DNA from 2 places in the Cognaticolwellia beringensis genome. Region 2 is predicted to be linked to the other one. Evidence: riboswitches for the same ligand, from Rfam matches in the RefSeq annotation. Region 2 holds a riboswitch; the other holds the start of a gene.
The links. A riboswitch is a leader RNA that binds a small molecule or an ion and turns the genes downstream of it on or off. The one in region 2 is predicted to bind thiamine pyrophosphate.

Region 1: it holds a riboswitch for thiamine pyrophosphate, as region 2 does, so the genes downstream of both, thiC (phosphomethylpyrimidine synthase ThiC) here and B5D82_RS16925 (TonB-dependent receptor) in region 2, are expected to answer to the same signal.

The regions. Positions count from the first base shown of each region.
Region 1 is NZ_CP020465.1:203,513-207,938, forward strand. Features, by position in the region: gene B5D82_RS00825 (FAD-dependent oxidoreductase) at 1-760, opposite strand, end outside; gene thiC (phosphomethylpyrimidine synthase ThiC) at 766-2,724, opposite strand; TPP riboswitch at 2,819-2,917, opposite strand; gene B5D82_RS00835 (mechanosensitive ion channel family protein) at 3,353-4,246, shown strand; gene B5D82_RS00840 (pseudouridine synthase) at 4,275-4,426, shown strand, end outside.
Region 2 is NZ_CP020465.1:4,022,847-4,027,272, forward strand. Features, by position in the region: gene B5D82_RS16915 (efflux RND transporter permease subunit) at 1-1,846, shown strand, start outside; gene B5D82_RS16920 (HIT domain-containing protein) at 1,971-2,339, shown strand; TPP riboswitch at 2,506-2,620, shown strand; gene B5D82_RS16925 (TonB-dependent receptor) at 2,754-4,426, shown strand, end outside.

The DNA.
Region 1 (4,426 bases), 840 kb from region 2:
GTCGTGAAATATTCACTTCAGTGGTAAATAGTTGAAATATTTCGCCACGAACGGCACGTAAATCGTTCAGTTGAACGCTTTGTTTACTGTTTGTGTTTGGCGATTTTTTTGCACCAACTCCCCGACAGTCAATGGTAAGGTCAAACGGCTGGCATTGGCTACTTTTACGCTTGTTACAAGTTTGAAAGCGAATATTACAGCCGGTACTAAAACTGTCTGACTCTATGGCAATAACTTCAGATTCGCTGTGCCATTTAACACCTTCATCCACTAACTGTTGATGTAAAGCGAGTAGTAACTTTCGATTACCAATTTGCCCCTCTTCGGGCAAGTATAACGCTTGCGAAAACTTACGAGCTAGCTCTGGCTCAAGTGCTGATAGTTCTTGTCGATTAAGCTGTTGTTGTGTATGGCTTGGGTAATTATTCGCTAAAAATCGTGTTAATCTGTGATAGTCAGCGACATCTTGTTCATGGCTAACCACTATCGAGCCTGATTGTTGAAAGAAGTTATAGCCAGAAAGCGTGCTAAGTAATTTTGGCCATAAAGTTAAGCCAGCAAAGCCCATTGCAACAATGTTGGCTGGGCAGTGCATAGCTTCCCCAAGCGGTGTTAATAAACCCGCGGCAGCATAAGCCGCACTTTTTTGGCCACTTTTCTGGTCTTTATCGAATAGCGTTACCTGGTAGCCTTGTCGATTTAACGACAAAGCTACCAAACGGCCCATTAGGCCGGCGCCAATAATAGCGATGGTTGGCATAAAGGTTAATTGCTTAACGATTTTTCAACAGGGTGATAAAGCTCGCTGCCGCTGGCTTTAAACTCGGCAGACTTCTCTGCCATTCCTTGTACTGAAATACTGATGGTTTCATCCAATAGTTTGATTTCAATGTGCTGTTCGTTGTTGGCCGCAGTGTCTAAGCCAGCAGCATAATCTCGAACTTCTTGTGAAATTTTCATCGAACAAAATTTAGGACCACACATAGAGCAAAAATGCGCGACTTTGCCAGATTCTTGCGGCAATGTTTCATCGTGATATGCACGTGCTTTTTCAGGATCTAAGCCTATATTGAATTGATCGTACCAACGAAACTCAAAACGGGCTTTTGACATGGCATTATCACGGATCTGTGCGCCCGGATGACCTTTGGCTAAATCACCGGCATGAGCCGCGATTTTATAAGTCATTAAGCCTTCTTTAACATCTTCTTTGTTAGGTAAGCCTAAGTGTTCTTTTGGGGTAACGTAACAAAGCATAGCGCAACCATACCAACCAATATTAGCGGCACCAATACCTGAAGTAATGTGATCATAACCTGGCGCAATATCTGTGGTCAGTGGTCCTAAGGTATAAAAAGGGGCTTCGCCACAATGCTTAAGTTGTTCAGTCATATTTTTTTCAATCATATGCAATGGCACGTGACCTGGACCTTCGATGATGGTTTGAACGTCATGTTTCCAGGCTATTTTTGTTAGCTCACCCAAAGTACGTAATTCTGAAAATTGTGCTTCATCATTGGCATCGGCAATTGAACCGGGACGTAAACCATCGCCTAGCGAAAATGAAACATCGTAGGCTTTTAAAATTTCACAAATATCTTCAAAATGGGTGTAAAGAAAGTTTTCTTTGTGGTGTGCTAAGCACCATTTAGCCATGATTGAGCCACCGCGAGAAACAATGCCGGTTACGCGTTTAGCGGTCATTGGGACATAACGCAGCAATACCCCTGCATGAATAGTAAAGTAGTCAACACCTTGCTCTGCTTGTTCAATTAAGGTATCTCGAAATATTTCCCATGTAAGGTCTTCAGCAATACCGTTTACTTTTTCTAAAGCTTGATAAATAGGTACGGTGCCAATGGGAACCGGGGAGTTACGAATAATCCACTCGCGGGTTTCGTGGATGTAACGACCGGTAGAAAGATCCATTACCGTATCTGCCCCCCATTTAGTTGACCAAACTAACTTTTCTACTTCTTCTTCAATGGAAGAAGTTACTGCTGAGTTACCAATATTGGCGTTTACTTTGATTAAAAAATTTCTGCCGATGATCATCGGTTCAACTTCAGGGTGGTTAATATTGACCGGGATAATAGCGCGGCCTCTAGCAACTTCATCGCGAACAAACTCAGGCGTAATTTTTTCTGGAATGCTGGCTCCAAATGATTGACCTTGATGTTGTTGTAGCAATATCTCGTCTTTAACTTCTTGGCGTTTCATATTCTCACGTATGGCAATATATTCCATTTCAGGCGTAATAATGCCTTGGCGTGCGTAATGCATTTGCGTAACATTTTTACCTTTTTTAGCTTTACGCACTTTTGGTAAATGTTCAAAACGAATATGATCAAGACCTTCATCGGCTAAACGCTGTTGACTGTAGGTCGAGGTAATTCCTGGTAAAAATACAACATCGTTACGTGATTCAATCCAGCTATCACGTAGGCGAGGAATACCTTTATGAACGTCAATATTGACGGCATCATCGGTATAAAATCCTGAGGTATCGTAAACACATAATGGCTGGTTTTTCTCATAGCTAGGGTTGTCTTTGTTGCCATTAATCAAAGTATCAGACAACGTTATTTCACGCATACCAACACGGATATCGTGAATTTCACCCGCAACGTAAACTTTTTTAGAATTTGGAAAAGATTGATCAGCAACGTTTTTTAAAAATTGTGTTGCTTGGTTTCGACGCTCGCGTCTTGAAATTGAACTCATGTTCTCTCACCTGTTTTTATTAAATAAAAGTTAGGCGGAGCTTTATGGGGGTAGTAACGAGGAGTAGCTTTTGAAACAAAATTTAACTTTATATTCAAAGCTACTACTTGTTCCCTTCGCAGATGTTAATCTAATCAGGTTCTACGGATCCCGCTTTCGCGATCTCAGCCCTTTGGCACTCCGACAAGTCAATGCGTTTAAGTTTTTTAGTGTGCTTAAACGTGGCTAGATTCTAGCTTTAATTTTCGATGGTAATCAACCAGTATTTTATTTATATTTTTAGTTGTTGTTAATTAAGGTTTTTTAATCATTCATGATTGTGAAAGATTTGGTGTAACAATGAAGGTTAGTATCTGAAGTAGGAGCTTTTTCATTCTTTAAATTTATAGTTTTCACTCGTACTTTGCTATCTCTCAAAAGTATTTTATCTTGAATATGTGTAATTTCGGACATCTTTTCATGTGAAATATCATGGGATGTTTGTTTCTGTTTACACTTAAGTTATTAAATAACCAAAGCTTGGAGAATGATGAATTTTACCGATTAATTGTTAATAATATTGTAAATTAACCGGTAAATTGACGTAATATAGTCAAACTGAACAATGTACATCATATGGAATTAATTTATGGCCGAATCTAGCACCGCAAGTACCACAGAACAAGTAATAAAAACCTTAGATCCTGCAAGTTTGCTTAAAAATGAAATCGACCAAGTCGGCCGTATTTACAATATTATTGTAGAATTTTTCACTAATTATAGTTTTCAACTCGTTGGCGCGTTAATCATTCTCATTATTGGTTTCATTTTTGCGGGTAAAATTGCCAAGATAGTTCTACGTTTATGTGAGCGTCATAAGCTTGATGTTACCCTAAGTCGTTTTTTGGCTAATGCCAGTAAAATGTTAATTGTCGTGATGATCGCGATTATCGCTTTAGGCAAATTAGGTATTAGTGTTACACCTTTTATTGCTGCCATTGGTGCGATTTCATTAGGTGCCGGTTTAGCATTACAAGGACTCTTATCTAACTATGCTGCCGGTTTTAATATTATCATTATTCGACCTTTCGTCGTAGGCGATACCATTACCGTACAAGGCGTTACGGGCCTGGTTAAAGAAGTATTATTGGCATACACAATTTTAACTGATGAAGACCACGTTGAAATTACCATTCCTAATAAACATATCGTTGGTGAAGTGCTACACAACTCCAAGCATGATTCGCTATTAGAGTTAAGTGTCGGCATTGATTATAGCGAAAATCCGTTAGAGGTAGTGGCAATGCTTGAAGATGTCATTGGTAAGTTGGATATTGTCAGCGTAGCCCGTAGCCCGTTGATTGGCATCGATGCTTTTGCTGATAGTGCTATCAATATCGGCATACGTTTGTGGACGCCAACAGAAAATTTATATAGCGCTAAATACAAAGCTTATAAAGAGATTTATCTCGCGTTAGATAAAGCCAATATTAAAATTCCGTTCCCACAACGTGATATACACCTTATTAAAGATCTGGTGTAATTTTTATGCTGTTTGATATCGCTTAACGATGGCGTTAAATAAAGCCAGACTAGATCGGTTTTTGGCGCAATATTGTCAAATCAGTCGTAAAAATGTGCGACTGATTTTGGCGCAAAATAGAGTGTTTATCGATGGCATTGTCGCACATAATATTGATGAAGTTATTGATACCTTTAGCCT
Region 2 (4,426 bases):
GATAAAGGGCACTCAAGAAGTGGCAACACCGGTGACCTTTGGTATTTTAACTACCGTGGCAGCATTTTTACCCTTAGCGTTTATTGAAGGACAACGAGGTGCTTTATTTGCGCAAATTCCTATTATTGTTATTCCGGTACTGCTATTTAGTTTAATAGAGTCTAAATTTGTTCTGCCTTCGCATTTAAAGTCACTACGATTGCGTAGTGAAAGTACAAAACAATCAAAATTCAGTGTGTGGCAACAAGGCTTTGCTGATGGCTTTGAAAACGCAATTCTCAAGTATTACAAGCCATTATTGTCAATAGCAATTCGTAACCGTTTAACTACCGTGGCTTTGTTTTTTGGCGTGTTTATTTTGATTCTAGCATTTATTACTAGTGGCTGGACTCGCTTCGTATTTTTCCCACGTATTGCGAGTGAAACTGCTCGTGGTAGCGTTACTATGCCAGTAGGTACTAGCTTTGATGTCGTTGACTCTTATGTAGAGAAAATGTCGAATGCAGCCAAAATATTACAAGATAAATACCGTGATGACGACGGTAATAGCTTGATTTTAAATACCTTGGCTATCACCAAAGACGCCAGCGGTCGAGTACGCTTTGAAATTCAGCCGGCAGATAAAAATGACAGCGGTATAGGTACAGCACAATTAGTCAATGAGTGGCGGGAATTAATTGGTCCATTACCGGGGGCAGAAAGTGTTACCTTTAGGGCCGAAATAGGCAGGGGCAGCGATCCTATTGATGTACAACTTTCAGCAACTGACTTAAAAACCTTAAATCAAGTCGCAGATGAAGTTAAAACCCGCATTCGAACGTATCCTAGCGCTTTTGAAATAGCTGACAGTTTATCTAACGGTAAAGAAGAACTGCAAATAGAATTAACGGCGCAAGGATACGCCATGGGTATGAGTAACGCTTGGGTCACCAGACAAGTTAGAGATGCTTACTTTGGTTCAGAAATCCAGCGTATTCAGCGAGGGCGTGATGATGTTCGTGTTATGTTACGCTTTCCATTATCAGAGCGGCAATCTATATCAAGCCTGAACGATATGCTGATAAATACCCCTACGGGTGGCAAAGTACCGTTATCGCATGTAGCGTTATTACAACCTGGGAAAAGTGCGTCGGCGATTAAACGTATTGACCGATATCGTACGGTGAATGTTACTGCGGATATTGATAAAAACACCACTAACATGACCACGCTAAATGCCGACCTTAATCAGTTTTTAACCGAGCTAATGGGCAAGTATCCTGGTGTATCTTACAGCTTGGAAGGGGAGGCTCGCGAGCAAGCAGACTCGTTTAGTAGCCTTGCTTGGGGCTTAGTCTTTGTATTTTTTATTATTTATTGTTTATTAGCGATACCGTTTAAATCATATGTGCAACCCATCATTGTAATGTCGGTGATCCCGTTTGGCGCCATAGGTGCCATTATAGGCCATTGGATCATGGGGATGGATCTAACCATCATGAGTTTATTAGGCTTAATGGCGCTGATCGGCGTTGTGGTGAATGACAGTTTAGTGCTAGTTGATTTTATTAACACTAAAGTACGCGCTGGGGAGAAGGCTTACAATGCAGTATTAATCGCGGCACAATCGCGATTTAGGCCGGTCATGCTAACGTCTTTAACCACCTTCATTGGCTTAATGCCATTACTGTTTGAGAAGGCAACACAAGCGCAGTTTTTGATCCCGATGGCTGTGTCTCTTGGTTTTGGTATTATATTTGCGACTTTTATAACGCTAATTTTAGTTCCGGTAAATTACTTACTTGTAGAGGATATGAAAAAATTGACTTCACATAGTAAGAAAAAGCTGATTACCCAGTTAAATTAATTTAACGGAGTAATCTGAGCTATCAAAAAAATATCGAGCGTTAAGTGAATGATAATTCTTTGTTATTCGCTTAACTTATCGTTAAACTGAGCGACATATATTTTAATTTTATAAAGGCTAAATTATGGCTGATAAACACGCTGCTGAAGAAACCATATTTTCTAAAATTATTCGTCAAGAAATTCCAACACCTTTACTTTTTCAAGACGAATTAGTGACGGCTTTTCGTGATATTTCACCACAAGCGAACAGTCATATTTTAATTATACCTAATAAGTTGATCCCAACGGCCAATGATATTGAACAGGACGATGAACTGACTATTGGTCGCATGTTTACCGTGGCGAAAAAACTCGCGAAAGCCGAAGGTATAGCCGAAAATGGATACCGCTTGATCATGAATTGTAATCAACACGGCGGCCAAGAGGTTTACCATATACATCTACACTTAGTCGGTGGTGAACCGTTAGGTAGAATGCTAGACCTTAAATAATGAGCGATACGATTGACGATAACTAAATATAATAGTGATCGAGTTTGGAAAATAGATAATTTGGTAAATACCGTTATCTTTAGCTTAAGTGATAGTAATAACAGCATAATTTTTAGTGCATGAAGGTTTTTCCCCTGTACTTTTAAAAAAATATTGTTAGTATGCATAACGAGCCAAGGGGTGCCTGAAAATCGTATACGATTTTAAAGGCTGAGATGCGAAGCGAACCCTTAGAACCTGAACCGGATAGTACCGGCGTAGGAATGGTTAAGCTAATCGCATTACCGCTCTGTAGCATTATATTTTCAGTATTTTTACTTGTGCTTTAATGCTATAGATTGTTACCGAACAGCTATCTAACTTCCCCCATGCCGGATCCCATAACATATTCTTAATCGAATTTATGAGATCATAATGAAATTTAAAACATCACCTGTAGCTTTGGCTATTTTTACTAGCATTGTTACACCAACAATTTTTGCCGCTGACACGTCATCGAATACCTTATCTAAAAACCTAGAGCAAGCTACAGAAGTTATCACTGTTAATGGCGACTTTCGCACGAGTTCGCTTCAAAAAACGGCAAGTTCTTTATCTGTTATCGCTAGTGATGAAATTAGCGCTCGTAACGCACAGAACTTAGAAGAGATCATTGCTCGAGCACCCAATATAAATTTTTCTAGTGGTACTCAACGCGCTAGATATTATCAAATTCGCGGTATTGGTGAGCGTAGCCAATTTAAAGAGCCAATTAATCCATCTGTTGGTTTAGTGATTGATGGAATAGATTTTTCTAGCATAGGTAGCATAGCGTCAACGTTTGATGTTGAACAAGTCGAAGTTTATCGTGGTCCACAAGGCACACGCTTTGGTGCTAATGCCATGGCTGGAATGATAAATATTACTTCCAGTGCACCTACCGACAGTTTTGAGGGTAAAGTCAAATTATCTGCAGGAAATTACGACAGCTATAGCGCTGGCTTGGTATTGTCTGGTCCCGCAACTGAAAAGGTAAATTATCGCATAGCTATTGAACAGTTCAGTAGTGATGGTTTTATTGAAAATGATTTTCTAAATCGTGACGACACTAATAATCGTGATGAATTAACCCTGCGTGGCAAGTTAGCGATTAAAGCAAGTAATGACTTAACTATTGACTTAACCGCGTTTGTTGCTGATTTTGATAATGGCTACGATGCGTTCTCACTTGCTAATACTCGCCAAACTTTATCAGACCAACCGGGATTTGATCGCCAAGACACCAAAGCGTTAGCGGCTAAATTTACGTATAGCGGTTTTAATGACTTTACAGTTGAAAGTATTATTAGCTATGCTGATTCAGCACTGGACTACGGCTATGATGAAGATTGGGCCTATGAGGGGATTCGTCCAGGATGGGAATATAGTTCAGAAGATCACTATTTTCGTGATAAAACATCAACGACTTTTGAATTAAGGGCAGTATCAGAGCCAGGTGGTGAAATTTTTAATAACACAACGGCTTGGATAACAGGATTATACTTTAAGCAAGAAAAAGAGGACTTATTACGTCAATACACTTATTTGTCTAGCGATTTTAGCTCATCTTTTGATACCGAGAATATTGCTGCATTTGTTCAGTTTGACACTCAACTTAATCATAAACTAAGCCTGACAACGGGCTTAAGGGTAGAGCGCAGAAATTCAGATTACATCGATGCAGAGCAACTTAGTTTTGATCCTAGCGATACTATGGTTGGCGGTAAAGTGGTGTTGTCATTCCAAATGGACGACAATAATTTATTTTATGGCTCAGTAAATCGCGGTTATAAAGCCGGCGGTGCTAATACTGATGGTAGTTTACCCGCTAATCTTCGTGAGTTTACGCCTGAATACTTATGGAATTATGAATTAGGCTATAAAGTCAGTCTATTGGACAATCAAGCTTATGTTCGAAGCGCGATATTTTATATGGATAGAGACGATATGCAGGTACGTACGTCTTATTTAGAAGAACGACAAGATGGCAGCACAGACTTTGTTTCATATTTAGGTAATGCGGCAACGGGTAGTAATCTAGGTCTTGAATTTGAGGCAGGCTGGCAAAT